DNA from 3 places in the Luteimicrobium sp. NPDC057192 genome. Region 3 is predicted to be linked to each of the others. Evidence: predicted binding sites of a transcription regulator. Region 3 holds the regulator's gene; each other region holds the start of a gene.
The links. Region 3 encodes HrcA, which represses chaperone genes, less so after heat shock. Its sites were predicted from a motif close to TTNGCACTCGNNNNNNNCGAGTGCNAA; they were not measured.
Positions count from the first base shown of each region.

Region 1 (9,787 bases), on a different contig from region 3:
TCGCCGAGTACCGCCTGCGCGCCATGAAGGCGTACGGCTGGACGATCGTCGTCGGCGGGCTCGGCAGCCCGCTCCTGTACCTCCTGGGCCTCGGCATGGGGCTCGCGACCTTCATCGACACCCCCGTCGCCTCGGGACCGAACGGCCCGGTGGACTACGTGGTCTTCGTGGCGCCCGCGCTCCTCGTGACCTCCGCCGTCTCGGTCGCGACCGAGGAGTTCACCTACGTGATCATGGAGGGCTTCCGCTGGAGGAAGCTCTTCTGGGGGGTCAACGCGACGCCCGTCGAGCCGAGCCAGCTCGCCGGCGGCATCGTGATCGCCGTCCTGGTGCGGATGTTCTTCACCACCCTCGCGTACGCGGTCCTGGCGCTCGCCTTCGGGGCCCTGGGCCACTCCTGGACGGTGCTCGTGCTGCCGTTCATCGGGATCATGGGCGGGCTCGCGTTCGGGCTGCCGCTCATGGCGTACTCGGCGGGGTTGACCGAGGACAAGGGCCAGTTCGCGATCGTGCAGCGGTTCATCTTCACTCCGATGTTCCTGTTCTCCGGCACGTTCTACCCCCTGTCGACGCTGCCGGGCTGGCTGCACTGGATCGGCTGGGTCTCGCCGCTGTGGCACGCCACGCAGCTGGGGCGCGTCGTGTCGTACGGCGAGAGCGAGCCGGGCTGGTTGATCGCCGTCCACGTCGTGGTGCTCGTCGGGCTGGTCGCCGGCGGCTGGCTCGCGGTGCGGCGCCGGTTCACGAGGAGGTTGCGCGCATGAGCGGGGACCTGTCCACCGCGCTCGCGCGCTCCGGCGGCGTGAGCGCGCTCTACGCGGGGAACGCGCGCGCCGTCGTCGCGCGCAACCTGTCGGCGACCAAGACGAGCAACTGGACCGTGGTGCTCTCGGGCTTCTTCGAGCCCGTGTTCTACCTGCTCGCGATGGGCGTCGGGCTGGGGACGTACGTCGGGGACGTGACGCTGCCGTCCGGGCTGACGGTCGAGTACGCGGCGTACATCGCGCCGGGACTGCTCGCGGTCTCCGCGATGAACGGCGCCGTCTACGACTCCACGTGGAACGTGTTCTTCAAGATGCGGTTCGCGCGGCTGTACGAGGCCATGCTCGCGACGTCCCTCGGGCCGCTCGACGTGGCGCTGGGCGAGATCTCCTACGCCCTGCTGCGTGGCGCGGTCTACGCCACCGGCTTCCTCACCGTCATGCAGGTCATGGGCCTCAACCTGTCCTGGACGGCGATCCTCGCGCTGCCCGCCGTCGTGCTGGTCGCGTTCGCGTTCGCGTCGTTCGGCATGGCCATCACGAGCCTCATGAAGACCTTCCAGCAGATGGACTGGATCAACATCGTGCTGCTGCCGATGTTCCTGCTGTCCGCGACGTTCTTCCCGATCAGCGTCTACCCGGCCCCGCTCCAGTGGCTCATCCAGGCCATGCCGCTGTGGCACGCCGTCGAGCTCGTGCGCGGGCTCACGACGGGCGACCTCGCGCCCGGCATCTGGTGGCACGTCCTGTACTTCGTGGCGATGGTCGCGGTCGGCCTGACCGTCACCACCCGCCGGCTGCGAGCGCTCTTCCTCGCCTGAATCGTGTGGGCATCCGTTCTGCTGCTCCTCGCCCGTCGAGGCAGCAGAACGGATGCCCGCACGGCTCAGGTCCAGTCGGTGAGGTCCGGGTACTTGGCGGCGCGGCCGTCGCCCGAGGACTCGTGCCGGACCCGTCGCCGGACCCAGGGGCCCACGTACTCGCGGGCCCAGCGCGCGTTCTCGCGGGCGCGGTCGGAGAAGGGCGCGCGGGGCAGCGGGGTGAGCGGGACGTCCCAGTCGGCGTCGTCCGGGGCGAGCCCCAGCCCGACGAGCGCGGCGTCGGCCACGCGTCGGTGGCCCTCGTCGGTGAGGTGGATCCGGTCCTGCGCCCACACGCGCCAGTCCTGGAGCGCGCGCATGCCCCACAGGTCCAGGACGTGCGCGCCGTGCCGCCGGGCGATCGTCCAGATGTTCGCGTTGTAGACGCCGACCCGCGAACGGGTCAGCGAGACGATCGGGCTCTCGCTCGCGTCGAAGCCGGTGGCCAGGAGGACGTCGACGCCGGCGGTCCGCAGCGCGACGACGGCCTCTTCGAGCAGCACCGACAGCCGGTCGACGTCGGCCCGCGGGCGCAGGATGTCGTTGCCGCCGCCGACGAGGCTGACGAGGTCCGGACCGAGGTCGAGGGCGCGGGGGAGCTGGTCGCCGACGATCGGGCCGAGGAGCTTGCCGCGCACGGCGAGGTTCGCGTACCGCAGCGGCGCCTCGCCGCCTGCGACCCGGCGCGCCGAGAGCGACGCTGCCAGCCGGTCGGCCCAGCCTCGGCACCGGTCCGCGGCCGCCGGGTCGGTGTCCCAGAGGCCTTCGGTGAACGAGTCGCCGATCGCGACGTAGGAGGTCCAGCGGGGGGCGAGGGGGCGCGGGTCGGTGCTCGTTGTCACCTGGCCATTGTGGACCAGCACCCCGGGCGGTACCGGCGATCGCCCCCGGGAGCGGTCTCCGGGGCGCGCGGCGCGGGCGAATGACACCCGTGTGGTTCGCCCCGTACCCTGGCGGGGTCGGGAGAGCGAGAGGAGCGGGCATGGGCGAGGCCATCGGTCGGCTCACGGACGTGTCGGCGGGCGAGCGGTCCGGCGGTGCGCTCGACGAGCGCGACCGCGCGATCCTCGATTTCGAGCGCCAGTGGTGGAAGTACGCGGGCGCCAAGGAGGCGGCGATCTCGGAGCTCTTCGGGATGACCGCGACGCGCTACTACCAGACCCTCAACGCGCTCATCGACACGGACGCCGCGCTCGCGCACGACCCGATGCTCGTCAAGCGTCTGCGACGGTTGCGCTCCGCGCGCCAGCGCGAGCGTTCGGCTCGACGGCTGGGCTCGGGCGCGTGACCTGCAGCGTCGCCCTGGCCGTGGGCGGCAATTCTGAGCGCCGAGGACCGGCGGTTACCCTGTGCCGGTGAGCAAGAGCTACCGGTACCCCCCGGACGAGTTCGACGACGTCCCCGAGGACGCCCCGACGGGCGTCCACCGGGTGCCGCGCAGCCCCTGGCGCAAGGTCGTCCCGTTCGTCGTCGTCGCGGTCGTGTTCGCCGTCGTGGCGTACGGCGCGGTGACGATCGCGTCGAACCTGCTGGGTTCCGACGGCGCGAGCGCGACGGACAAGACGACGTCCGCCTCGAAGGACTCGACCAAGTCCACCCCGAAGGCGACGACCAAGCCGAAGCCCACGAAGTCCGCCGACGCGTCCGGATCGGACGACACGTCGGGCGCCGACGACACGTCGAGCGCCGACGTCGACCACGCGACCGCGGTCGCGGTGAAGAACGGCGCCGGCATCACCGGGCTGGCCGCGAAGGCAGCCACCACGCTCGAGGGCGACGGCTTCACGAAGGTCACGCCGGGCGACTACACGGGCACCAAGCTCGCCGACTCGGTCGTCTACTACGTCGACAGCAAGGACGAGGCCACGGCCAAGGCGGTCGGCTCGTCGCTCGGCATCTCGGACGTCGAGCAGGTGAGCGCCCTCAAGGGCGGCGCCCCGATCATCGCCGTGCTGGTCCACGACCTGTCCTGACGTTCGACCCGCTCGGGGTGCTCACCTCGCGAAACACACCAGCCTCGGGCATTCCCCTCGCGCGCGGTCGCGGCTAGGCTCGCACGTGCACCGTGGGCGGTTGCTCGCGGGCGGACATGGCAAGAGCGATTCGCAGAGCGGTCGGGCGCGGTCCGAGGGGACTTTCGGGACGGCCTGCCGCAGAAGGAGACTCAGATGGCCCAGGGCACCGTCAAGTGGTTCAACGCCGAGAAGGGGTTCGGCTTCATCACCCCCGAGGCGGGCGGCCAGGACGTGTTCGTGCACTACAGCGCGATCCAGTCGGATGGTTACCGGTCCCTCGAGGAGGGGCAGCAGGTCGAGTTCGAGGTGGGGCAGGGCCAGAAGGGCCCGCAGGCGGAGCAGGTCCGGCCGCTCTGAGCAGCATGAACGGGTCGCGTCCCGGCCACGACGTCGTCGTCGTGGGGGCCGGCCCCAACGGTCTCGCGGCAGCGGTCACGCTGGCGCGTGCCGGCCTCGGGGTGCTCGTGCTCGAGGCCGAGGACACCGTCGGCGGCGGCGCCCGCACGCTCGACCTGGGTCTCGCCGACGGTGTGGTCCACGACGTCTGCTCGGCCGTACACCCGATGGCGTGGGCGTCGCCCTTCCTCGAGGCGTTCGGCCTGGAGGAGCGGGTCGAGCTCCTGGTTCCCGAGATCTCGTACGCGCAGCCGCTCGACGGTGGCCGCGCGGGTATCGCGTTCCGTGACCTCGAGCGGACGGTCGCCGGGCTGGGCCCCGACGGCGGCGCGTGGCGCGACCTGTTCGGCCGGCTGTCGCCGCACTGGCGTGACGTCGTCGCGGTGGCGCTGGGGGACAAGCGGTCGATCCCGCCGGGCGTGAGCGGTTCGACGCCGTGGTCGGCCGTGCGCTTCGGGCTCGCCGCGCTCGAGCAGGGCACGCCGGCCTGGAACCTCCGCTTCAAGGGCGACGAGGCTCCGGCGCTGCTCACGGGCATCGCGGCGCACACCATCACGTCGCTGCCGTCGATGGCGGGCGCGGGGACGGCACTCCTGCTGGGTGCCCTCGCGCACGCCGAGAAGGGCTGGCCGATCCCGCGCGGCGGCTCGGGCGCGATCGTCGGCGCTCTCGTCGCCGACCTCGAGGCGCACGGCGGCGAGATCGTGAAGGGGCGTCCTGTGCGTTCCGAGGCCGACCTCCCGCCCGCCCGCGCGTACGTGTTCGACACCACGCCCCGCACTCTCGTCGAGGTCTTCGCGGACCGTGTTCCCGACCGTGCCGCGCGGTCGCTCAACGCGTTCGGCTACGGGAACGCCGCCTCCAAGGTGGACTTCGTGCTGAGCGGACCCGTCCCGTGGAAGCACCCCGACGTCGGCCGAGCGGGCACGGTGCACGTCGGCGGGACGCGCCGGGAGATGGCGGTGGCGGAGCGCGAGGTCCACGCGGGACGGCACGCCGCCCGGCCGGTCGTCCTCCTGAGCGACCCGACCGTGGTCGACGAGACGCGCGAGGTCGGCGGCCTGCGCCCCCTGTGGACGTACACCCACGTGCCCGCGGGCTCGACGGTCGACCAGACCGAGGCGATCACGACGCAGATCGAGCGGTTCGCGCCGGGCTTCCGGGACGTCGTCGTCGCCTCGCGTGCGACGCCGGCCACGGAGATGGCCGCGCACAACGCGAACTACGTGGGCGGGGACATCGCGGCGGGCGCGGTGTCGCTCTACCGGATGTTCGCGCGCCCGACGCCGTGGCTCGACCCGTACGCGAGCGGGCTCGACGACGTGTACCTGTGCTCGGCGTCGACGCCGCCCGGCCCGGGCGTGCACGGGCTGGGCGGCTGGTTCGCCGCGCGGCGCGTGCTGCGCCGGTCGTTCGGGATCCGGCGCCTACCGGAGCTCGGCCGCGGCTGACGGGACGACGGCGCCCTCGAGCGCCGCGGCGTCGTCGGACGGGCGCAGGCCGAGCCGGAGGCGGGCCCACGGGACGAGCCGCTCGAGCGGCAGGAACGCGAGCCAGCAGATCACGGTCGGCAGGAAGTGGATGCCGAGCGCGACGTACGTGATCAGGTGGAACACGCAGACGAGCGCGACCGCCACGTAGAGCAGCCGTCCGCGCAGCCACAGCACGACGGGCGACGCGAGCTCGGCGATGAAGAGGATCCACTGGCCGACCTTGAGCAGGCCCGGGTAGTCGGTCGACCAGCTCACCGCGGAGCGGCCGCGGCGCAGCAGCGACCAGACGATGACCGAGCTGTTGGGCCAGTCGAACAGGCCGCCGGTGCGGACGATCTTCTGCAGCGCGGAGCCGAAGTAGGTCATGACGACGGCGATCTGGAGGCAGCGGATCGCCCACCCGGCCGCCTCGGACGGCGTCTGGTCGGTGAAGCGCGCCGGGGGCACGGTCGGCAGGAGGAGCAGGGCGAGCACGAGCGCCATGTGGTCGTGCGAGACGTACGCGAACCCCTGGGAGTTCTCCATCCACGCGAGGAAGACGACGCCGGCGACCCAGCCGGTCACGCGCCCGGCCCACTGGAGGGAGCGGGCCGAGCACGCCATGAGCACGGGCGTCGCGAGGCAGGTGACGACGAGCGTCCACTGCATGACGTAGCCGCCGGTCGGGGTGGGCTCCGGGATCGGCAGGATCCGGCCGATCAGCGTGGGCTGGTAGAGCTCGCGCGAGTAGCCGTGGCCGATCACGTCGTGCGTGAGCACGAAGATGTCCCAGATCGTGAAGAGGTAGAGGGCGGCGCGCAGCACGGCGATGCGGGCCAGCGCGACGGGGGAGACCCACCAGCGGCCGACCGCGCGCAGACCGTTCCCGACGGTGCTCATCGCGTTCACTTCACCCCTCCGGCGGGCACGTGGTAGACGGCGAGCACCTCGACGCTCTCCTCGCCGGTGGGTCGACCGTCGTGGAGCTTCTTGGTCGAGCGCTTGAGCGTGAGGGTCGCGAGCGGGGGTCGGTGCGGGTACCGCCACGCGTACGCGCGGGCCACGCCGGCGAGCAGGTCGGGGTCGTCGACGACCCGCTGGAGCTGGCCCTCGACCTCCGCGTGCCCGACGCCGATGCCCATCTGGTCGAGCCAGACCTTGACCTCGTCGCCCTCGGCCGTGGTGCCGATGATGAACGCCGACTTCACGGTGCCGTCCGGGTTGGTCGCGAACGCGTACTGCGACAGCGAGCCGAGCGGGAACCAGTCGTTCGTGTTCTTGAACGTCGTCGGCACGAGCTGGGCGACGAGCAGGACGACGAGCGCGGCCGCGGCGAGCGAGATGCGCCAGGTGCGCGCCGCGGTGCCGAGCCGGTGCGGCGGCGGTGCCGGCGACGACGCCGCCGCGTCGAGCGGACGCGGCGCCTCGGCGCGCGGATCCCCGTTGGACATGCCGCGAAGCCTAGCGTTTCGCGCAGGGCGGACGGACCCCCCGGCCGAGGGAGGCCTCGCGTCTTGCACTCGCCAGGGCCGAGTGCCAATAATGGCGTTAGCACTCTCGTATGGAGAGTGACAAACCCGGGTCGTCCGGCGAGGCCCCGGACCGCACGCGTGACCTGAACGCGGGTGGTCGGGCCGTCCGTCGCGGGCGTCGGAGACCCACCGAAGCCACCAGCGGAGGATCTGTCCCCATGGCCAAGATCATCGCGTTCGACGAGGAAGCTCGTCGGAGCATGGAGCGCGGGCTCAACCAGCTCGCGGACACCGTCAAGGTCACGCTCGGCCCCAAGGGCCGCAACGTCGTTCTCGACAAGAAGTGGGGCGCCCCCACGATCACGAACGACGGCGTGAGCATCGCCAAGGAGATCGAGCTCGACGACCCGTACGAGAAGATCGGTGCGGAGCTCGTCAAGGAGGTCGCCAAGAAGACCGACGACGTCGCGGGTGACGGCACCACCACCGCCACCGTGCTCGCCCAGGCGCTCGTGCGCGAGGGCCTGCGCAACGTGGCCGCCGGCTCGAACCCCATCGCGCTGAAGAAGGGCATCGAGAAGGCCGTCGAGGCCGTCACCGAGCAGCTCCTCAACTCCGCGAAGGAGATCGAGACCAAGGACGAGATCGCCGCCACGGCCGCCATCTCGGCCGGCGACCCGGCGATCGGCGAGCTCATCGCCGAGGCGCTCGACAAGGTCGGCAAGGAAGGCGTCATCACCGTCGAGGAGTCGAACACCTTCGGCCTCGAGCTCGAGCTCACCGAGGGCATGCGCTTCGACAAGGGCTTCCTCGCCCGCTACTTCGAGACGGACCCGGAGCGCCAGGAGGCCGTCCTCGAGGACCCGTACGTCCTGCTCGTCGAGTCGAAGATCTCGAACGTCAAGGACCTGCTGCCGGTGCTCGACCAGGTCATGAAGGCCGGTCGCTCGCTCCTCATCATCGCCGAGGACGTGGACGGGGAGGCGCTCGCCACCCTCGTGCTGAATAAGATCCGCGGCACCTTCAAGTCCGTCGCCGTCAAGGCCCCGGGCTTCGGCGACCGCCGCAAGGCCATGCTCCAGGACATCGCGATCCTCACGGGCGGCCAGGTCATCACCGAGACCGTCGGCCTCAAGCTCGAGAACGCGACCCTGGACCTGCTCGGCCAGGCGCGCAAGGTCGTCGTCACCAAGGACGAGACGACCATCGTCGAGGGCGCGGGCGACGCCGACCAGATCACCGGTCGCGTCAACCAGATCCGCTCCGAGATCGAGAAGTCGGACTCCGACTACGACCGCGAGAAGCTCCAGGAGCGCCTCGCCAAGCTCGCCGGCGGCGTGGCCGTCATCAAGGCGGGCGCGGCCACGGAGGTCGAGCTCAAGGAGCGCAAGCACCGCATCGAGGACGCCGTCCGCAACGCGAAGGCTGCCGTCGAGGAGGGCATCGTCGCCGGTGGTGGCGTGGCCCTCATCCAGGCCGGTGCCGCCGCGTTCGAGAAGCTCGAGCTCGAGGGCGACGAGGCGACCGGTGCCCAGATCGTGAAGGCTGCGATCGAGGCCCCGCTCAAGCAGATCGCCGTCAACGCCGGCCTCGAGGGTGGCGTCGTCGTGGAGAAGGTCCGCAACCTCCCCTCGGGTCACGGCCTCAACGCCGCGACCGGCGTGTACGAGGACCTGCTGGCCGCGGGCGTCAACGACCCCGTCAAGGTCACGCGCTCCGCCCTCCAGAACGCGTCGTCGATCGCCGCGCTCTTCCTCACCACCGAGGCCGTCGTGGCCGACAAGCCGGAGAAGACTCCGGCCATGCCGGCCGGCGACGGTGGCATGGGCGGCATGGACTTCTGAGTCCAGCCCCTCTCGTTCGACGGGCCGTCGGCCCCGGCTTCGCGCCGGGGACGGCGGCCCGTCGTCGTACCCGGACCCGTCCGTCCGGCGGGGCGCCCGGCCGCGTCGTGGAAGATGGGGGGATGGACGGGCTGCTTGACCGCGCGGTGCGCCTCCTGTCGGCGTTCGACGACGACGGCGCACCGCTGACCCCGACCGAGCTCGCCGGGCGCGCGGGGCTCGCCACGTCGACCGCGCACCGGATCGCGACGGACCTGGAGCGGCTCGGCCTGCTCGCGCGGACGTCGTCCGGCGGGTACGTCCCGGGGACGACGCTCTGGGCGCTGGGCGAGCGCGCGCCCGTCGCGACGCGGCTGCGCGAGGCAGCGCTCCCGCACCTGCGGCGCCTGCACGAGCTCACGGGCGCCGAGACGCACGTGACGGTCCTCGACCCCGCGGCCGAGGGATCGGCGCGGCTGCGGTGCGTCGTCCGGGTGCGAGGCGTCGAGCCCGACGACGGTCAGCCCGAGCACGAGGGCGCCGACTCCGACGCGGCCCTGAGCGCCGTGGCGGTCGCGCTGGGCCTCACGGGACCCGTCGGGGCGCGCTCGACCGAGCTCACCCTGGTCCGGGCCGAGGACGGCACGCTCGCCCTCGCCGCACCCGTCCCCGAGGTCGACGGGTTGCCGTCCGCCGCGGTCGGGCTCGTCGTCGGGCCGGGAGACGACGCCGACGCCGCCGCGCGCCGGGCCGGCCCCCTCGTGGTGGCGGCCTCCGTCGCGGTGGCCCGCGACGTGAGCGCCGAGGACGGCGCGGCCGGGGCGCGGCTCGTCGTCAGTGGTGGTGGTCCGACGGGCTGAAGGCCCGCCGGGCGGCGCGGTCCCGGCCCTTGACGCGCAGCCCCGACGCCGCCAGCCGCCGGACCATCTCCCTGCGATCCACGGGAACCGCTCCCGCGGCGACGAGCTCGGCGTACCGCTCGACCGGG
Region 1 is NZ_JBHUWD010000035.1:46,198-55,984, reverse strand. It holds gene ACFT5B_RS15750 (ABC transporter permease) at 1-764, shown strand, start outside; gene ACFT5B_RS15745 (ABC transporter permease) at 761-1,582, shown strand; gene ACFT5B_RS15740 (SGNH/GDSL hydrolase family protein) at 1,648-2,463, opposite strand; gene ACFT5B_RS15735 (DUF3263 domain-containing protein) at 2,604-2,909, shown strand; gene ACFT5B_RS15730 (LytR C-terminal domain-containing protein) at 2,977-3,594, shown strand; gene ACFT5B_RS15725 (cold-shock protein) at 3,790-3,993, shown strand; gene ACFT5B_RS15720 (phytoene desaturase family protein) at 3,999-5,483, shown strand; gene ACFT5B_RS15715 (hypothetical protein) at 5,460-6,404, opposite strand; gene ACFT5B_RS15710 (hypothetical protein) at 6,410-6,955, opposite strand; gene groL (chaperonin GroEL) at 7,195-8,820, shown strand; gene ACFT5B_RS15700 (helix-turn-helix domain-containing protein) at 8,943-9,659, shown strand; gene ACFT5B_RS15695 (DUF4031 domain-containing protein) at 9,634-9,787, opposite strand, start outside.
Region 1: the regulator HrcA is predicted to act here: its motif matches at 7,053-7,079, upstream of groL (chaperonin GroEL).

Region 2 (9,787 bases), on a different contig from region 3:
ACGAGGCGGCGAACTCCTCGTCGACGCCGTCGCGAGCTCGATGGACGAGCATGCGCGGTTCGGCGGGATCATCCCGGAGGTCGCGAGCCGCGCCCACCTCGAGGCCATGATCCCGACGATCGAGCGGGCGCTCGGCACCGCCGACGTCGGCCTTTCCGAGGTCGACGCGATCGCGGTGACCGCGGGCCCCGGCCTCGTGGGGCCGCTCACCATCGGCGCCTCCGCCGCCAAGGCCCTCGCGCTCGGGCTCGGCAAGCCGCTCTACGGCGTCAACCACGTCATCGGCCACGCCGCCGTCGACGCGCTCGTCGACGGGCCGTTCCCGGAGCGGTTCATGGCGCTCGTGGTCTCGGGCGGGCACAGCTCGCTCCTGCTCGTCGACGACATCGCCACCCACGTCACCGAGCTCGGCTCGACCCTCGACGACGCCGCCGGCGAGGCCTTCGACAAGGTCGGCCGGCTCCTCGGCCTTCCCTACCCGGGCGGCCCCCACATCGACCGGCTCGCGCGCGAGGGGAACCCCGCCGCGATCCGCTTCCCGCGCGGCCTCACCGCAGCGAAGGACCAGGAGAAGCACGCCTACGACTTCTCCTTCTCCGGGCTCAAGACGGCCGTCGCCCGCTGGGTCGAGACGCGCCGCGACGCCGGCGAGGAGATCCCCCTGCCCGACGTCGCCGCCTCCTTCGCCGCAGCCGTCGCCGACGTGCTCACGGCCAAGACGATCGCCGCGTGCCACCGCCATGGCGTCGACACCCTCGTCGTCGGGGGCGGGTTCTCCGCGAACTCGCAGCTGCGCGACATGGCCGCCGAGCGTTGTGCCGCCGAGGGCATCACGCTCCGGATCCCGCCGATCCGCTACTGCACCGACAACGGCGCCATGATCGCGGCCCTCGGGTCGGCGGTCGTCGCGGCGGGCGTCGCGCCCTCGAACCTGGACATCGGCGTCGACTCGTCGATGCCGCTCACGACCGTCACGGTGTGACGGCCGCGGCCGTGGGCCCGCTTCGGCTCGCACGGCGGGTCGTCGTCCGTGTGGCGGGCGGTGCGGGGCTCGTCGCAGTCACGGCCTGCGGCTATGCGCTGATCGGTGTCGTGGCCTACGGCGTCCTCGTCGTGCTGGCGATGCTCACCGGCAAGGATCCGGGCGGCCCCCTCGCCGGTCCTCTTCTGGTCCTGCTCGCAGCCGTATTCGGCGGGCTGGGCGTCGTCGTGGTCCTCGTGGTGCTCGCTGTGGTGCGGGTCGTACCACGCCTGCGGTCCGAGCCGCCCCGCGCGCTCAGGGCCTGTGGCGTGGTCCTCCTCGCGGTCGCGACGGCTGTCGGCGCGGGACTCGCGTCCGTCGACGGATGGGGGACCGGGGTGGTGGCGGGCTCCGCCACGGCCGTCGCACTCGTCCCGGCCTGGGGCGCCGTGGGCGCAGCGGTCCTCGGCGGCTCGGCGCTCCGGGGCGTGCACGGCCTGCTGCGCGCGGTCCGGCCACCCGCCCGGGAGCGCGGCCGGACTAGAACGTGATGACGGTCGAGCCCTCGACGGTGAACCGGAGGAACTCGTCCCGGGCGACGCGCAGCACGAGCCCGCGGTCCCGGAGGGCGTCCTCGACGCCGTCCGCCCGTGCAGCGTTCACGCACGCGCCGACGTGGACGCCGGCGGCGACCAGCTCGTCGATCTGACGGTTGAAGGTCGCGGCCTCGTCCCCGGCGTCGGACAGCCGGCGCTGAGCGGGCCCGAAGCAGAACACCTCGACCTCCACGCCCTGCTCGTGCGCGACCTCGAGCATGCGTTGCGGGACGCGGCTGCCGAGGCTGATCGAGTCGGCGTCGTCGTGGAAGAGATGGATGACCGTCCGGGTCGTCATGGGTGTCCTCCTGGGGCTCACCCGCCGACGCTAGGACCACCCGCGCCACCGCGTCGGGCCGTCCCGCCAGGCGGTCCCCGGCCTTCCCTCCTCGACGCTGCGTCGCTACGATCGCAGCGCTCGGACGGCTGCGACGTGGCGACATGCCGTGCACCGGCGACGGTCCGAGGGCGGGAGCGTGGCATGGGCACGGAGACGAGACCGGAGCGGGCTGACGTCGGACGCGTGGAGGAGGCCCTCGAGAACGAGCTGGTCGCGTTGCGGCGTGAGCTCCACCGTCATCCCGAGCTCGCCGGGAACGAGGCCCGCACCGCGGCCCTCGTCGCCGAACGCCTGCGCGGGGCAGGGTTGACCGTGACGACGGGCGTCGGAGGGCACGGCGTCGTCGCGACGGTCGAGGGCTCGGAGCCCGGCCGGACCATCGCGTTCCGGGCCGACGTCGACGCGGTGCCGACCGACGAGCGCCCCGGCCTCGACTTCGCGTCCGAGGCGCTGGGTGCCGCGCACCTGTGCGGCCACGACCTCCACACCGCCGTCGGTGTGGGGCTCGGTGTGGTGCTCGCGCGTGCGGCCGCGCGTGGCGAGCTCGCAGGCCGCGTGGTGCTGATCTTCCAGCCCGCGGAGGAGGCGCTCGCGGGCGCCCGCGCGATGCTCGACGACGGCGTGCTGTCGGTCGCGGGCGGCGCCGGGATCGACGAGATCCACGCCTACCACTGCGGGCCGCTGCCCGTCGGGGCCGTCGCGGTCGGCCCGGGGTACGGCTTCCCGGGCATCGACTGGTTCCGGGTCGAGCTGACCGGCGACGACGCCGCCGCTCGGGCCGCAGCCGTCGTCGCCGCGGTGCGCCGCCTCGGGACGGTCGGCTTCCCGGACTCGGACGAGGCGTTCGAGCGCCTCGCCGAGGAGCTGTCGGTGCCCGACGGTCCGCACGCGACGTTCGTGCTGACGGACGCCGACGTCGACGACCGACCGGGGACCGCTGTCGTGCGGGGGTGGTTCCGGGCCTGGCCCGACAGCAGGTACGCGGAGCTGCGGGCGGAGCTCGGTGCCGTCGCCCGGGACGCGGACGCCCGGCTCACCTTCGACGGCGAGCCCTTTCCGGGCATGGTCAACGCGGTCGAGCCGAGCGTCGCCTTCGGCGACCACGTCCGGGGCGCGTTCGGGGACGCAGCCGTGGAGGTCCTCCACGCGGCGTACCCGTTCAACGGCGAGGACTTCGCGCTCTTCCTCCACGCCCTCCCCGGCGCGATGCACATCCTCGGCGTGGCCAACCCGGCGGAGGGGCTCAACGGGGTGCCGCACCACCCCGGCTTCGGCGCGGACGAGCGGGCGATCGCGTTCGGCGTCGAGGCGATGGCGGGCTTCCTCGTCGCCCGCGCCTCGGGCTGAGCGCCCCCGCCTCAGAGCGGGCGGCCCGCCCGCATCTCGGCGACCAGCGAGGCCACGACGGCGTCCAGCTCCCCGCCCGCACGCCGGGCGACAGCGCGCTGCCGCTGGTACGACGCGCCCTTGCGCAGGATCGTGCGCACCCCGTCGAGGTCGTCGGCGCACCCGAGGCCCTCGGCTACGGGCTCGAGCTCGGTGAGCAGGCGCGCGACGGCGTCCGTCACCAGCTCCTCGTTGCCCTTCGCGTCGAGGATGATGATCGCGTCCATCCCGTACCGAGCCGACCGCCACTTGTTCTCCTGCACGAACCACGGCGGGAGCGTCGGGAGCTCGGCGCCGTCGTCGAGCATGCGGGAGAACTTCTCCACGAGGCAGTGCGTGAGCGCGGCGAGGGCGCGCAGCTCGCTGATGTTCGTCACGCCGTCGAGGATGCGCGACTCCAGGGTCCCGTTGCGGGGCGAGGGCCGCAGGTCCCAGCGGACCTCGTCGAACGCGTCGATCACGCCCGTGTGCGTGAGGTCGGCGACGTACGACTCGAGCTGCGACCACTCCTCGAACTGGAACGGGAGGCCGGCGGTCGGGAGCTGCTGGAACATCAGCGCGCGGTTGGACGCGTAGTTGGTGTCGCGCCCGCCCCAGAACGGCGACGACGCCGACAGCGACTGCAGGTGCGCGAAGCACGTGAGCATGGCCCGGAGGATGGGCAGGACCTTGCGGCGGTCCTCGATGCCGACGTGCACGTGCACGCCGTAGATGAGCATCTGGCGACCCCACCACTGGGTCCGGTCGATGAGGGTGTTGTAGCGCGCCTTGTCCGTGACCTTCTGGTGCGACCACTGCGCGAACGGGTGCGTCCCCGCGCACATGAGCTCGACGCGCAACGGGTCGGTCACGGCGCGGATCTCCTCGACGGCACGTTCGAGGTCCGACGCCGCGTCGGGCACGTTCCGGCCGACGCCGGAGACCACCTCCACGGTGTTGAGGAGCAGCTCCTGCACGATGTGCGGGTGGGCGTCGCGCCCCTCGGGGCGGACGGCGTCGAGCACGGTCTGGGCGACCTGGCGGAGGTCGCCCGAGTCCTTGTCCACGAGGGCGAGCTCCCACTCGATCCCCACCGTGGAGCGCTCGGACGGCGCGAACGGCAGCTTCATGGACCTACTCTTCCATGGCGCGGGGGCTACGCGCGGGTAGCGGGCTCCACGACGAGCACGCTCTGCCGACCCGCCACGCGCGTCAGGACGAGCGTCGCCTCGGCGCTCTCCGGCGTGTTCTTCAGGCCCAGGTCGCGGCGGAGCTGCTCGGGCGTCACCGCGGTGCCCCGTTTCTTGATGGTGACCCGCCCGACGCCGTTCTCCCGCAGGTAGGCCTTGAGGCGCTTCAGGCCGAACGGCATGACGTCGAGCACCCGGTACGCGGTCGCCGCCGGGACGTCCGTCCCGTCCGACGACGCCGCCTGGGGCCCGGCGTCCGACGTCACGTACGCGATGGTCGGGTCGAGCAGACGCCCGCCCGTCTCGGCGGCGACCTGGGCGACGAGCCCCGCCCGGATGACCGCCCCGTCGGGCTCGTAGAGGTAGGTGCCGACGGGCCCGACGTCGGCGACGAGGTCCTCCTCGCCGGGGCGCGGCCCGCGGAGCTCCCGCCCCGCGACGCGACCGTCGACGCCCGAGCGCAGGACGAGCGCCGTGCGCCCCGGGCCCCGCGGTGCGAGCGGGCCGAACCACAGCGCGGCCTCGACGACGTCGCCGTCGACGGACACCCACTGGGTCTCGGCGTCGTCGGGCAGGCCGGCGTGCGCGATCCCGGGCCCGACCTTGATGCCGAGCGCGGGCACGGCGTCACGCAGGGACCAGACGGCGTCGAGCGGGGGAGCGTAGGCCGCCGGGTCGAGGACGCGGGTCCCGGTCCGGGTCCGGCGCATCGGGTCGGCGTAGACGCCGTCGACGCCTTCGGCCGCGAGGTCGAGCGCGAGCCCGTCGGCGCAGCGCACCTCCGCCTCGGGGAAGGCGCGGAGGTTGTGCGCGGCGAGGGCGGCGGTCGCCGGGTCGACGTCGGTGGCGAGGACACGCAGCCCGACGCCCGCGAACGCCAGCGCGTCCGCGCCGAGGCCGCAGGTGAGGTCGGCCACCCGTGTCGTCCCGGCCGCGAGGTAGCGCTGGGCGTGGCGTGCCGCGACGACAAGCCTCGTGGCCTGCTCGAGCCCCTCGGGCGTGAAGAGCATGCCGTCGGCGAACGGGCCGAGCTTCGCGCGCGCCTTCTCGCGCAGCCGGGTCTGGGTCAGCGCCGCGGCCGCGAGCCCCGGGTCGATCCCGCGCTCGCGCAGACCCGCGGACAGCGCGAGCGTCTGGGCCTCGTCGTACGGGGGGAGGGCCTCGAGGAGGGCGCGTCCGGCGGGCGAGGTGAGCTGTTCGACGGTCGCGAGGTCCACGGCTCGATCGTCCCACGACGCGGCTGGCACTCGCCTTGACCGAGTGCTAACGCCCACCTAGATTGGACCCGAGGCCAGCGGCACCCGCGAGGGCGCCGAGGGCTGTGTGCTCCCGCTGTGCCGGCACCCGCGACGACGGCCAGCGTGCGCGCGAACCCATCGTCAGCAGCAGTACTCAGCGAAAGGGAGGGCCCGCTGTGTCGGTCCCCATCAAGCCGCTCGAGGACCGGATCGTCGTGAAGGCCGTCGAGGCCGAGACCACGACGGCGTCCGGTCTGGTCATCCCGGACACCGCGAAGGAGAAGCCCCAGGAGGGCGAGGTCCTCGCGGTGGGCCCGGGTCGCATCGACGACAACGGCAACCGTGTCCCGCTCGACGTCGCCGTCGGCGACAAGGTCCTGTACAGCAAGTACGGGGGCACCGAGGTCAAGTACGCGGGCGAGGAGTACCTCGTGCTCTCCGCGCGCGACGTCCTCGCCGTCGTGGTCGGCTGACACCGGCTCACCTGCTTGCGGCCCGTCCGGCCGTGACGCCACGAGGCCCCGCACCCTCCCGGGTGCGGGGCCTCGTGCTGTCTCGTCCACGGTGCCGACGGCGGCGGTGCCGACGGCGCCCGTTCAGCTGACGCGGCTGAGCGCCTGCCGGTCCCGCTCGCACAGGATGGTGGTGCGCTCGTCCTCCGTGAGGCCGCCCCAGACCCCGTACGGCTCGCGCACGCGCAGCGCGTGCTCGCGGCACAGCTCCATGACCGGGCAGCTCGCGCACACGGCCTTCGCGGCCTCGTCGCGCCTGCGCCTGTTGGATCCCCGTTCGCCCTCCGGGTGGAAGAACACCTCGTCACCGGTCTGGCGGCAAGCCCCCTGGTACTGCCATTCCCACAGGTCCATCACGGGGCCGGGGAGGCGGGAGATCTCAGTCATGTCGTCGTCCTTTCGCTGGCGAACGATGCGGACGTGGCCCCCCTGGAGGATCCACGCGGTGCAGTTGCTTCGCCGACTCGGGGACCCGGACTCCTCGTGTGTGGTCCGGCCCCGTCGTCGGTGGTTCACAACCTAGCAATCGCTTCACAGATTGTTCAACCCTTCTCCGCAACGTTCTTGAATCGCTTGCCCCGGGGTGAAATGGCGCGGTGCTGACGCACTCTTGACGCGGTTCGCCGGTGGCGGTGGAGGGCGACCCTGAGCACAATCGAGGGGTGACAGGCGGCAGCACGAGCAGGCCCACGAGCATCCCGGGCCAAGGAAACGACGACGGCGACACAGAGGCCCAGACGACGGGCGGTGCCCGCGCGTCCGGTTACACCGTCGCCAGCGTCGCTCGTCGGCTCGGTGTCGCGGCTGCGACCCTGCGCACCTGGGACCGTCGCTACGGGCTCGGGCCGTCCTCGCACGTCGCCGGCGCGCACCGCCGCTACACCAGCGAGGACGTCGACCGCCTCCTCCTGATGCGCGAGCTCACGCTCGACGGCGTCGCCCCCGCCGAGGCCGCGCGCACGGCGCTCGCGGCGGGGCAGGACGAGCTGCGCAGTCGGGCGCTCGCGGCCGAGGACCTCCACGACGACCCCGAGGTCGTGAGCTCCGGTCACGCCCCTGCGGCGCCGCGGCCCGTGCTGCGCGCGATCGCGGGCGGACGGGACGCGGGCGCCGGGCGCGACGGGCGTCCGCTCGACCCCCACGCCCTCGTGACCGAGATCGTCGACGCCGCGATCGCCTACGACGAGGCGCGCTGCGACGAGCTCCTGCGGATCGCGACCGACGGCGACCCCGCGGCCTGGTGGGCGGACGTCGTCGAGCCGGCGCGGCAGCGCCTCCTCGCGCGCGTCGTCCTCGCCGGCCCGGGCGAGGCACCCGAGGTCCTGCTCAACAACGCGACGCTGCACGCGCTGCGCGTGTTCCAGGCCGAGCACGGCGACGAGGTCAACGAGCGCTCCGGACCGCCGGTCTCGCACCCGTCCCGGCTCGGTCGCATCGTCCTCGTGTTCTCGGCCATCGGCGAGCCCGTGCCCGTGCAGGCGCACGCCCTCGCGGCGGCGCTCGTCGCGCACGGCGTGACAGCCCGCGTCGTGACCGGACCGGCGGGCGCCCACCGCTCCATCGAGCTCGTCACGATGGTCCAGCCGGTCGCCGTCGTGACGGTCTCGGGGCTCACCCAGCCGCCGTGGCACCTCGTCGAGGCGATCCACGAGGCGCACCCCTCCCTCCCGATCTTCGTCGGGCTCGGGCGGGAGCAGGACGAGACCGCGGTCCCGCTCGCGCACCAGGTGCACCGGGCGCGGAGCTTCCCGGGGCTGCTGCACGAGGTCCTCGCCGTCGCGGAAGCCTGAACGGGGGCGTCGTGTGAGCCGCGTCGCACCGCGGCGCGTCGGGTCCGGGACGTCCGGTCGGCCGGGAATGGACGGCCGCCGCAGAACGTAGACTCTTGACATGACGGACGTGCCTGCCACCTACGCCTCGACGCCCGGCCAGCCGGTCCCGACGGACCCGCCGAACCCGTTCACACGGATCGGGCTGACCTACGACGACGTCCTCCTCCTCCCCGGGGAGACCGACGTCGTCCCGAGCGAGGTCGACACGACCAGCCGGCTGACCCGAGAGATCTCCCTGGCGGTCCCGCTGGTCAGCGCCGCCATGGACACGGTGACCGAGTCGCGCATGGCCATCGCGATGGCCAGGAACGGCGGCATCGGCGTCCTGCACCGCAACCTCTCGATCGCCGACCAGGCGCACCAGGTCGACGTCGTGAAGCGGTCCGAGTCCGGCATGGTCACCGACCCTGTGACGGTCGGTCCCGAGGCCACGCTCGCCGAGCTGGACGCCCTGTGCGGGCAGTACCGGGTCTCGGGCCTGCCCGTCGTCGACGAGCGCGGCGTGCTCCTCGGCATCATCACGAACCGTGACCTGCGCTTCGTCGCGAGCGCCGACTACGAGACGCGTCGCGTGCGCGAGGTCATGACGCCGATGCCGCTCGTCACGGCTCCCGTCGGGATCGCCCGCGACGAGGCCGCAGCGATCCTCGCCAAGCACAAGATCGAGAAGCTGCCCCTGGTCGACGCCGACGGGCGCCTGGGCGGGCTCATCACCGTCAAGGACTTCGTCAAGACCGAGCAGTACCCGAACGCCACGAAGGACGCCGAGGGTCGCCTCCGCGTCGGCGCCGCGATCGGGTACTTCGGCGACGCCTGGGAGCGTGCGACGACGCTCGTCGAGGCCGGCGTCGACGTCCTCGTCGCCGACACCGCGCACGGGCACGTCCGGCTGCTGCTCGACATGGTCCGCCGCCTGAAGACGGACCCCGCGACGCGCCACGTCCAGGTCATCGGCGGCAACGTCGCGACCCGCGAGGGCTCGCAGGCGTTCGTCGAGGCCGGTGCCGACGCGATCAAGGTGGGCGTGGGCCCGGGCTCGATCTGCACCACCCGCATCGTCACGGGCGTCGGGGCGCCGCAGATCACGGCCGTCTGGGAGGCCTCGCTCGCCGCGCGCGCCGCGGGGATCCCCGTCATCGCCGACGGCGGCCTGCAGTACTCGGGCGAGATCGCGAAGGCGATCGTGGCCGGTGCCGAGACCGTCATGCTCGGCTCGCTCCTCGCGGGCTGCGACGAGGCTCCGGGCGACCTCATCTTCGTCAACGGCAAGCAGTTCAAGGCGTACCGCGGCATGGGCTCGCTCGGCGCGATGAGCTCGCGCGGCAAGAAGTCCTACTCGAAGGACCGCTACTTCCAGGCCGAGGTCACGAGCGACGACAAGCTCGTCCCCGAGGGCATCGAGGGCCGGGTCGCGTACCGGGGCCCGCTGGCCGCGGTCGCGCACCAGCTCGTCGGCGGGCTGCGCCAGTCGATGTTCTACGTCGGCGCGCGCACGGTCCCCGAGCTGCAGCAGCGCGGCCAGTTCGTCCGGATCACGCAGGCGAGCCTCAAGGAGTCGCACCCGCACGACATCCAGATGACCGTCGAGGCCCCCAACTACCAGGGGAGCTGAGGCTCAGGCCCGGCGGCGGGGCTCCGCCGCCGGGCCGGTCTGGCCCTCGAGGGCGCGCCAGCGCTCGAGCTCGGCGGTCCAGGCGCGGTGCTGGTCGACCTGGTAGGCGTGCAGCGTCGTGAGGTCCATCACGGCGAGCTG
Region 2 is NZ_JBHUWD010000049.1:5,910-15,696, reverse strand. It holds gene tsaD (tRNA (adenosine(37)-N6)-threonylcarbamoyltransferase complex transferase subunit TsaD) at 1-982, shown strand, start outside; gene ACFT5B_RS18105 (hypothetical protein) at 979-1,512, shown strand; gene ACFT5B_RS18100 (DsrE family protein) at 1,502-1,855, opposite strand; gene ACFT5B_RS18095 (M20 family metallopeptidase) at 2,039-3,244, shown strand; gene ACFT5B_RS18090 (glutamate--cysteine ligase) at 3,256-4,392, opposite strand; gene ACFT5B_RS18085 (methyltransferase domain-containing protein) at 4,419-5,669, opposite strand; gene groES (co-chaperone GroES) at 5,867-6,163, shown strand; gene ACFT5B_RS18075 (WhiB family transcriptional regulator) at 6,287-6,589, opposite strand; gene ACFT5B_RS18070 (MerR family transcriptional regulator) at 6,865-7,992, shown strand; gene guaB (IMP dehydrogenase) at 8,093-9,646, shown strand; gene ACFT5B_RS18060 (exonuclease domain-containing protein) at 9,650-9,787, opposite strand, start outside.
Region 2: the regulator HrcA is predicted to act here: its motif matches at 5,693-5,719, upstream of groES (co-chaperone GroES).

Region 3 (9,787 bases):
CCGGCGGGGCCGATGCCGAACGTGATGGTGTTGGCGTCGATCGCGTCCACGTAGCGCTTCTGGCCGACCGTCTTGGGGCGGATCTGGCGGCCCCGGCTCGACAGGATGTTGAACGTCAGGACGTCCGCGGGGCGGGTCGCGGTGGGAGCGGTGAGCATCCCGATGGACCGGCGCACGACGTCGGGCGTCAGCGGCGTGCCGGACTCGGCGATCTCGACGAGCTCGTCGAGGAGCCGCGAGACCAGCGCGACCTCGCCCGGGGAGCCGGCGACGGCGATCTCGTTGCCGCGCGCGTGCACGTCGACGCTCGGGAAGCCGTCCTCCACCGCGCGCAGGACCGAGTCACGGCTGCCGAGGACGGCGACCATGGGGACGCTGGGCGGGACGACGATACGGTGCTCGATCCGAGGACCGGACGTGGCGCCGCCGCCTGCGGGCTGCTCCGTGTCCTCGGTGCGGGGTGTCGATGTCATGAGCCGGCTGACGCCGTCGCGCTCCTTCTGGTCGAGTCGTGGAACCCCCATCTTATCGAGGGCCGTCCACCTGTATCTTGACGCCGCCGCCCGACCGCTGCCGGGTCCGCGGTCCGGAAGCACCCGAGAGGAACGCCTCGCCATGCCCGTCCTCGCGCACGTCCTCGCCGCGGCGCCGACGTCGTCCGTCCACGTGGACTCCGGCGACACCGCCTGGGTGCTCGCGTGCACCGCGCTCGTCCTCCTCATGACGCCCGGCCTCGCGTTCTTCTACGCGGGCATGGTGCGCTCGAAGCACGTCCTCGCGATGATCATGCAGAGCTTCACCTGCATCGCCGTCGTCTCGGTGACGTGGGTCCTCGTGGGCTACTCCCTCGCGTTCGACGACGACGCGGGCGGCGGCCTCGTCGGCGGCCTGCACCTGGTGGGCCTCGCGCACGCGACGACCGCCGTCCCCGGCACCGACCTGAGCATCCCGCCGCTGGTCTTCGTGCTCTTCCAGCTCCTGTTCGCCGTGCTGACCGCGGCCCTCCTCACCGGCGCGACGGCCGACCGGATGCGGTTCGAGTCGTTCGTCGTGCTGGTCGCCGTCTGGTCGGTCGTGGTCTACGCGCCGGTCGCGCACTGGGTGTTCTCGCCCGACGGCTGGCTCCACCGGCTCGGGGTCCTCGATTTCGCGGGCGGGACCGTGGTCGAGATGTGCTCGGGCGCCTCGGCGCTCGCCCTCGTGCTCGTGCTGGGCCCCCGGCGCGGCTGGCCGCGCGAGATGATGGCGCCGCACAACCTGCCGCTGACCCTTCTCGGAGCGGGACTTCTCTGGGTCGGCTGGATCGGCTTCAACGCAGGCTCCGCGCTCACCGCCGGGACGCTCGCGGCCAGTGCGGCCCTCGCCACGCACCTGTCGGGCGTCGGCGGCATGATCGGCTGGCTCGCCCTCGAGAGGAGGCTGACCGGCAAGGCGACGACGCTCGGCGCCGCGTCGGGCGCCGTCGCCGGCCTCGTCGCGATCACGCCCGCCGCCGGCTACCTGCAGCCGCTGCCCGCGCTCGCGCTCGGCGTCGTCGCCGGCGCCGTGTGCCTGTTCGCGATCCGCCTCAAGTTCCGGTTCCGCTACGACGACTCGCTCGACGTCGTGGCCGTGCACTACGTCGGCGGCGTCGTCGGGACGCTGTGCGTGGGGCTGTTCGCGGCGACCGTCGTCAACCCGGCCGTGACCCACCAGGGTCTCTTCCTCGGCGGCGGCGTCGAGCAGCTCGGCAAGCAGCTCGTGGGGGTCGTCGCGACATCGGCGTTCGCGTTCGCCGCGACCTACGCGATCGCGCGCGTCGTGCGCGCGACGATGGGGCTGCGCGTCACGGCCGACGACGAGCACGCCGGGCTCGACGCGAGCCAGCACGCCGAGTCGGCCTACGAGCTCACCACCACGTCCACGATCGGAAGGAGCCACGGATGAGGCTCGTCACCGCGATCCTGCGCCCGCACGCCGTCGACGACGTGCGCGAGGCGCTCACCGAGCTCGGCGTGCACGGGATGACCGTGTCCGACGTCCACGGTTACGGCCGCCAGCGCGGGCACGTCGAGGTCTACCGGGGCGCGGAGTACCGCGTCGACCTCGTGCCGAAGATCCGGCTCGAGGTCCTCGTCGACGACGACGCCGCGGACGACGTGGTCCGGGCCGTCGTCGAGACTGCTCGCACCGGGCGCATCGGCGACGGCAAGGTGTGGGTCCAGACCGTCGACGAGGTGGTGCGGGTGCGCACCGGTGAAACGGGCGCCGCCGCGGTCTGAGGCCTCGTCAGGCGGGCGTCCAGCCGAGCCGGGCCCCCGCGAGCACGTGGCCGTGCGTGTGGAACACGCTCTGGCCCGACTTCGCGCCCGTGTTGAAGATCAGCCGGAACTCGCCCTCGTCGAGGTCGGACGCGACCTGCTGCCCGAGCGCGACCACGTCGGCCAGCAGCTGGGGGTCTGCGGCCGCGAGCGCTGCGACGTCCCGGTGGTGCTCGCGCGGTATCACCAGCACGTGGACGGGCGCCTGCGGGTTGACGTCGCGGAACGCGACGGCGCGGTCCGTGGACGCGACGACGTCCGCCGGGATCTCACCGGCGACGATCTTGCAGAACAGGCAGTCGGTCTCGCTCATGGCGCCACCGTAGCGGTCCGTGGAGGCGGCCGCCCGCAGGCCGAGAGGGGGCATCTTCACCCGTCCGCGGGCTCTTCGCTCGTTCAAACCGGTGCCTGATCGAAAAGTTGGCACATGGCCACGACCGGCCGTAGCGTGCCGGACGCCCCCCAGCCGATCGGTGCCCACCTGCACCGGTCGGCTGTCCCGTCCGCTCCCAAGGAGTCGCATGAGAGTCCTCGCCGAGTCCACCTCGGGCATCCACCTCGACCTCGGCTGGGTCGACTACCTCATGGTGGTCGTCTACTTCGGGGTCGTCATCGGCATCGGGTTCGTCGCGCGGCGCCAGGTCCGCACGAGCATGGACTTCTTCCTGTCCGGGCGCCGCATGCCCGCCTGGATCACCGGCCTGGCGTTCGTCGCCGCCAACCTCGGCGCCACCGAGATCATCGGGATGGCGGCCAACGGCGCGCAGATCGGCATGTCCACGCTGCACTACTACCTCATCGGCGCCGTGCCCGCGATGGTCTTCCTCGGCCTCGTCATGATGCCCTTTTACTACGGCTCGAAGGTCCGGTCGGTGCCGGAGTTCATGCTCCGGCGATTCGGCAAGGCGCCGCACGCCGTCAACTCGATCGCGTTCGCGGTGTCCAACGTGCTCATCGCCGGGATCAACCTCTACGCGATGGCCATCGTGATCGAGGCGATGCTCGGCTGGACCCTGTGGGTCGCGATCCTCGTGTCGGCCGGGTTCGTGCTCGTCTACATCACGCTCGGCGGCCTGTCCTCGGCGATCTACAACGAGGTCCTCCAGTTCTTCGTGATCCTCGCGGGGCTCATCCCGCTGACGATCGTCGGCCTCCACCGCGTCGGCGGCTGGGGTGGCCTCCAGGACTCGTTCGCGAAGACCGACCCGCTGCACCTGTCCGCCTGGAAGGGCACCGGGATCGGCGACGTCACCAACCCGATCGGGACGAACTGGCTGACCATCGTCCTCGGCCTGGGCTTCGTCCTGAGCTTCGGCTACTGGACGACGAACTTCACCGAGGTCCAGCGCGCGTTCTCCGCGAAGAACATGTCCGCCGCCCGACGGACGCCGCTCATCGCCGCGTTCCCCAAGCTGTTCATCCCGTTCATCGTCGTGATCCCCGGGCTCATCGCCGCCGCCGTCCTCGGCAACCAGCTCAGCGGCGCCGACAACTCCGGCCTGACGTACAACGACGCCATCCCGAAGCTCATGCAGATGTACCTGCCGACCGGCGTCCTCGGCGTCGCCGTGACCGGCCTCCTGGCGTCGTTCATGGCCGGCATGGCGGCCAACGTCTCGAGCTTCAACACGGTCTTCACGTACGACATCTGGCAGCGCTACATCAAGCCGAAGATGCCGGACCTGCACTACCTGCGCGTGGGTCGCTGGGTGACGGTGGTCGGGGTGCTCGTGGGCATCGGGACCGCGTTCATCGCCTCCCGGGCGACGAACATCATGACCTACATGCAGACGCTGTTCTCGTTCTTCAACGCCCCGCTGTTCGGCGTCTTCATCATCGGCCTGCTGTGGAAGCGCATGACCGCGCAGGCGGCCCTGTGGTCCTACATCGCCGGCATCGTGGCGCCGACCATCGTCTGGATCGCCTACCTCAACGACGACAGCCTGTTCGGCTCGGCCACCGCCGAGACCATGTATGGCGCGATCATCTCGTTCGTCACGGTCCTCGTCGTCGCGGCGATCATCACCCCGCTGACCAAGCCGAAGGACGTGAGCGAGCTCAAGGGCCTCGTCTACGGCGTCGGGACGATCGACATGCGTGCAGGCGCCGTCGCGTCCGACACCGCCTGGTACCGCTCGCCGGCGCTGCTGGGCACCGTGGCGCTCGTGCTGTGCGTCGTCCTCTACCTGCCGTTCCTGTGAGACCCGAGGAGCATCCCGTGAGCCAGAGCAGCAACCAGCCGCACGAGGCGGTCCCGGCGGGCATCGTCTCCCACCACCTCGAGCTGACGCCCGAGGAGCAGGAGGCCCACGTCCGCTCGACCCGCCGCTTCGACCTGCGGCGGATCATCGGCGCCATCTTCGTCCTGTACGGGCTGATCGTCCTCGTGGTCGGCCTCGCCGACCCCACCGCCGACAAGGCCAAGACCGGCGGCATCGCCATCAACATCTGGACGGGCGTCGCGATGCTCGTCGTGGGCGGTCTCTTCTTCCTCTGGGACCGGCTGCGCCCGGTGCCCGCCGAGGACATCCTCGCGAGCTACGAGGAGGAAGAGGAGGAGCGCGCCGTCGGCGAGGGCCGTCAGCTCGGTTGAGCACGAAACGCCGCGGCCCCCGGACGGCATGCCGTCCGGGGGCCGCAGCGTTCCGGCGTGTCAGGCCCAGCGGCCCAGGCGCTCGCACAGGAGCGTGAGCGCGACCGGGCCCGCGGTCGACGTGCGCAGCACGTGCGGGCCGAGCCGCACCGGCCGCCCGCCCGCCTCCGTGAGCCGCTCGAGCTCCGCGTCCGAGATCCCGCCCTCCGGCCCGACGACGACGAGCACCTCGGGCACGACGTCGCCCGCCGCCGCGGCGGGCAGGGCGAGCGCGCCGAGCGGCTCGGTGGCGTCCTCGTGCAGCACGGCGACCTGACCGCCCGCGGCGACGGTCGCACGCACCACGCCGGCGAGCGCCGCCGTCGTGACGTCCTGACGGACCTCGGGGACCCGGGCGCGCCGCGACTGCTTGGCCGCGGCCCGCACGGTCGCGATCCAGCGCGCCCGGCTGCGGGCCGCGCGCTCGCCGCGCCACACCACGACGGACCTTTCGGCCTGCCACGGGAGGACCGCGTCGACGCCGACCTCGGTCGCCGCCTCGATCGCGAGCTCGTCCCGGTCGCCCTTCGCGAGCGCCTGCACGAGCACGAGCCGCACGGCGGGCTCGGGCTCGACCTCGACGGCCTCGACGCGCAGCTCGAGCGTGTCGCGGTCGGCGCTCACGACGACGGTCCGCAGCCGCGTGCCCTCACCGTCCACCACGTCGACCTGCTCCCCCGCGCGGCGCCGTTGGACGACGCCCGCGTGCCGGCCCTCGGCGCCGTCGAGCACGTAGGTGTCCCCCGGGGCGAACCTGCTCAGCGGGTCCGCCGCACCACGCTCGGCGAGGAAGACGGGCGCGCTCACGCCGCGGTCACCGGCCGGAGAACTTGTCGCGCAGCCGCGAGAACACGCCGGGGTGCGCCGCGGACAGCCGCGGCTCGGGGTGCTCCTCGCCGCGCAGCTTCGCGAGCGACCGCAGGAGCTCGGCCTGCTCCTCGTCGAGCGTCGTCGGGACGTGGACCTCGACGTGGACCTGCAGGTCGCCGCGGCCCGAGCCGTTGAGGTGCCCGACACCGAGGCCGCGGAGCGTCACGACCTGGGCGGGCTGGGTGCCGGGGCGCAGGTCCACCTCCTGCTCGCCGTCGAACGTGTCGAGGGTCATGCTCGCGCCCAGCGCGGCCGCCGTCATCGGGACCTCGAGCGTGCAGTGCAGGTCGTCGCCGCGGCGCACGAACGTCTCGTGCTGGCGCTCGCGGATCTCCACGTACAGGTCACCGGCGGGGCCGCCGCCGGGGCCGACCTCGCCCTGCGACGTGAGGCGGATGCGGGTACCCGTCTCGACGCCCGCGGGCACGTTCACGGAGATGGTCCGGCGCTCGCGGACCCGGCCCTCGCCGCCGCAGTCGACGCACGGCTCGGGGATCACGGTGCCGAAGCCCTGGCACGCTGCGCAGGGCGCCGTCGTCATGATCTGGCCGAGGAACGAGCGCTGGACGCGCTGCACGACGCCGCGGCCCTTGCAGACCTCGCAGGTGTGCATCGTGGTCCCGGGGCGGCAGCACGTGCCGCCGCACGTCCGGCACACGACGGCGGTGTCGACCTGGAGCTCGCGCTTGGTGCCGAAGACCGCGTCCTGCAGGTCGACGTCGAGCCGGACGAGCGCGTCCTGCCCGCGGCGCGAGCGCGGGATGGGCCCCTGCTGCGCCTGACCGCCGCCGAAGAACGTCTCGAAGATGTCCTGGAAGCCGAAGCCGCCGGAGCCGCCCATGCCGCCCCCGGGGGCCGTCGGGTCGACGCCGAGGTCGTACTGCTGGCGCTTGTCCGGGTTCGACAGCACCTCGTAGGCGCGCGAGACGTCCTTGAAGCGGTCCTCCGCGTCGGGTCCGGCGACGTCCGGGTGCAGCTCGCGCGCGAGCTTGCGGTAGGCCTTCTTGATCTGGTCGGCGCTCGCGTCGCGCGGGACGCCGAGGATCTCGTAGTAGTCGTTCACCAAGTCACTCTCAGGCACGGGTACGGGTCGGGTTCGGTCGACGGTCGGGGCGAGCTCAGCTGGCGAGGATCCGGGTCAGGTAGCGCGCGACCGCGCGCACCGACGCGATGGTCCCCGGGTAGTCCATGCGGGTCGGTCCGATCGAGCCGATCGCCGCGACGACCTCCCCCTCAGAACCGTAGCCGGTGGTCACGACGGACGTCTCGGAGAGCCCGTCGTACTGGGTCTCGTGGCCGATCCGGACGCGCACGCCCGACCGGCCGGCGGCGTCCTCGGCCATCTCGGTGAGCAGGCCCAGCAGGACCACCTGCTCCTCGAGCGCCTCGAGGACCGGGCGCAGCGCGTGCTCGAAGCGCATGCCGGTGCGCGCGAGGTTCGCGGTGCCGGTCAGCATGATCCGCTCCTCGCTCTCCTCGGCGAGCGTCTGCACGACGACGTCCGCGACGAGCCGTGCGAGGTCCTGGTCGTCGGGCGGCAGCTGCTGCGCGACGGACTCGAGCTCGGTGGCGAGCCCCGCGAGCCGGCGCCCGACGGCGACCGCGTTGAGCCGTGCGCGCAGCACGGCGAGCGTGTCCTCGCCCGGGACCGCGGCGACCTCGAGCATCCGCTGCTCGACGCGCCCGGTGTCGGTGATGATCACGACGAGGAGCCGGGTCTCGCCGACGGCGACGAGCTCGAGGTGGCGCAGCCCCGAGCGGCGCAGCGACGGGTACTGGACGACGGCGACCTGACCGGTGAGCTCGGCGAGCAGGCGGCCCGCGCGGGCCACGACGTCGTCGAGGTCGACGGCGCCGTCGAGGAACTGCTCGATCGCGTGCCGCTCGGGCTGGGACAGCGGCTTGACGGTCGCGAGGTGGTCCACGAACAGGCGGTAGCCCTTGTCGGTGGGGATCCGCCCGGCCGACGTGTGCGGCTGGGCGATGTACCCGGCGTCCTCGAGCGCGGCCATGTCGTTGCGGATGGTGGCCGGCGAGACGCCGAGGTTGTGCCGCTCGGTGAGGACGCGCGACCCGACCGGCTCGCGCGTGCGGACGTAGTCCTCCACGATCGCACGCAGCACGTCGAGCCGTCGTTCCTCGCTCACACGTCCTCCTGTCGCTGCCGACCTCGCGCACGAGTGGCACTCTCACCCTCCGAGTGCCAAGCCTACGCTGTTTCGCGGTCGGCCCGGGGAGCCTCCACATCCTCGTCACCTGCCTCGCCGGCCCGGCGGCGGGCGTCGAGCAGGGCGACGACGAGCGCGCAGAGCACGAGCGCGATCGTGATGAGCAGCCCGCGCCCGACGGCGGCCGACCCGCTCGCGCCCGAAGCCTGCGAGCCGTAGAACACGGCGAGGACCGCGGAGATCCCCACCGCGGAGCCGATCCGCTGCCCGACCTGGAGCATGGAGCCCGCCATCCCCGCGCGCCGCACGGGGACCTCCGCGAGCGTCAGCGTCTGGTTGGGCGCGATCACGAGCCCGGAACCCGCGCCGGCGACGCACTGCGTGGTCGCGACGACGACGCACAGCAGCGCCGTCCGGTCCGGCGCGGCCCCGATGATCCGGATAGCGAGGTCGGTGCCCGCGAGACCCACGACGACGACGCACAGCGCCACGACGACCACCGGCCTCCCCCACCGCGCGACGGCGCGCCCGGACGCGAGCGCCGAGATCCCCGACGCGATCGCGAACGGCAGGCCGACCAGGCCTGCCTGGAGCGCGCTCAGGCCCAGGTCGTCCTGGAGGAACAGGGTGATCACGAGGAACACGCTCGTGAACCCCGCGAAGTAGGCGAGCCCCAGGAGCGCCCCGAACCGGAACGAACGCAGCCCCAAGACCTCGGGCGACAGCACCGGGTCCTGGCCGCGCCGCTCGTACCGGCGCTCCCAGAGGATCGTCGCCGCGCCCAGCACGACCCCGACCGGGAGGAACCACCAGCGCGCGGGCGAGTCGCCCGTGCCCGTCGTCAGGACGAAGGGAACCATCACCGCGACCGTGGTCGCGGCGATCCCGACGAGCCCCACCGGGTCGAGGGCGCTGCGGCGCACCGCCACGGTGCGCGGCACGGCCCGGACCGCGACCGCGAGCACCACGGCCACGATCGGGACGTTGATGCCGAACACCCAGCGCCAGCCGTCCTGCTCCCCGAACGCCTGGATGAGGAGCCCACCGAGCAGCGGACCGATCGCCGTCGCCACCCCGACGACGGCGCCGAACATCCCGAACGCGCGCGCCCGCTCGAACCCGCGGAACTCCTGCTGGATGTAGCCCGTGACCTGCGGGCTGACGATGCCGGCGCACGCACCCTGCACGAGTCGCGCCACGGCGAGCCAGATGTCGCCCGGGGCGATCCCCGCCCCGAGGCTCGCCAGGGCGAACGCGACCAGCCCCGCGAGGAACAGACTCCGGCGGTGCCCCGCGTCACCCAGCCGGCCGGCGGGCACGAGCACGAGCCCGAACGCCAGCGTGTACCCCGCCACGACCAGCTGGAGGGCCGACGCCGACGCGTGCAGCGCGTGCTGGATCGACGGCATCGCGACGTTGACGATCGAGACGTCGAGCAGGGTGATGAAGCCCGCCGCCAGGCAGACGGCCAGCACGCGCCACCGTTGCGGGTCGGTCTCGGGACTCGTGGCGTCCGGCGTCATAGTCCGGTGCTACCACGACGACGCCCGCTTCGCCGACGGTGACGCCCCGTCCGCCGAGGGTGACGCCCCGTCCGCCGAGGGTGACGCCGCGTTCGTCGGCGGTGACGCCCCGTCCGCCGAGGGCGACGCCCCGTCCGCCGAGGGCGGACGGAACGTCACCGTCGGCGTGGCTGACCCGTCGCGCGGAGGGGTGAAACCTAGGGTGTGGCGGTGAGCTTCGACCGTTACGGCCCCGACGTCCTCGCCCCCGCCACGTCGGGCTCCCCGCCCGGCCCGACGCGCGGCTCCGCCCAC
Region 3 is NZ_JBHUWD010000040.1:838-10,624, reverse strand. It holds gene ACFT5B_RS16695 (PhoH family protein) at 1-473, opposite strand, end outside; gene ACFT5B_RS16690 (ammonium transporter) at 616-1,926, shown strand; gene ACFT5B_RS16685 (P-II family nitrogen regulator) at 1,923-2,261, shown strand; gene ACFT5B_RS16680 (histidine triad nucleotide-binding protein) at 2,269-2,613, opposite strand; gene ACFT5B_RS16675 (sodium:solute symporter family protein) at 2,822-4,501, shown strand; gene ACFT5B_RS16670 (hypothetical protein) at 4,519-4,893, shown strand; gene ACFT5B_RS16665 (16S rRNA (uracil(1498)-N(3))-methyltransferase) at 4,954-5,739, opposite strand; gene dnaJ (molecular chaperone DnaJ) at 5,747-6,865, opposite strand; gene hrcA (heat-inducible transcriptional repressor HrcA) at 6,921-7,949, opposite strand; gene ACFT5B_RS16650 (MFS transporter) at 8,012-9,493, opposite strand; gene ACFT5B_RS16645 (DUF3097 domain-containing protein) at 9,704-9,787, shown strand, end outside.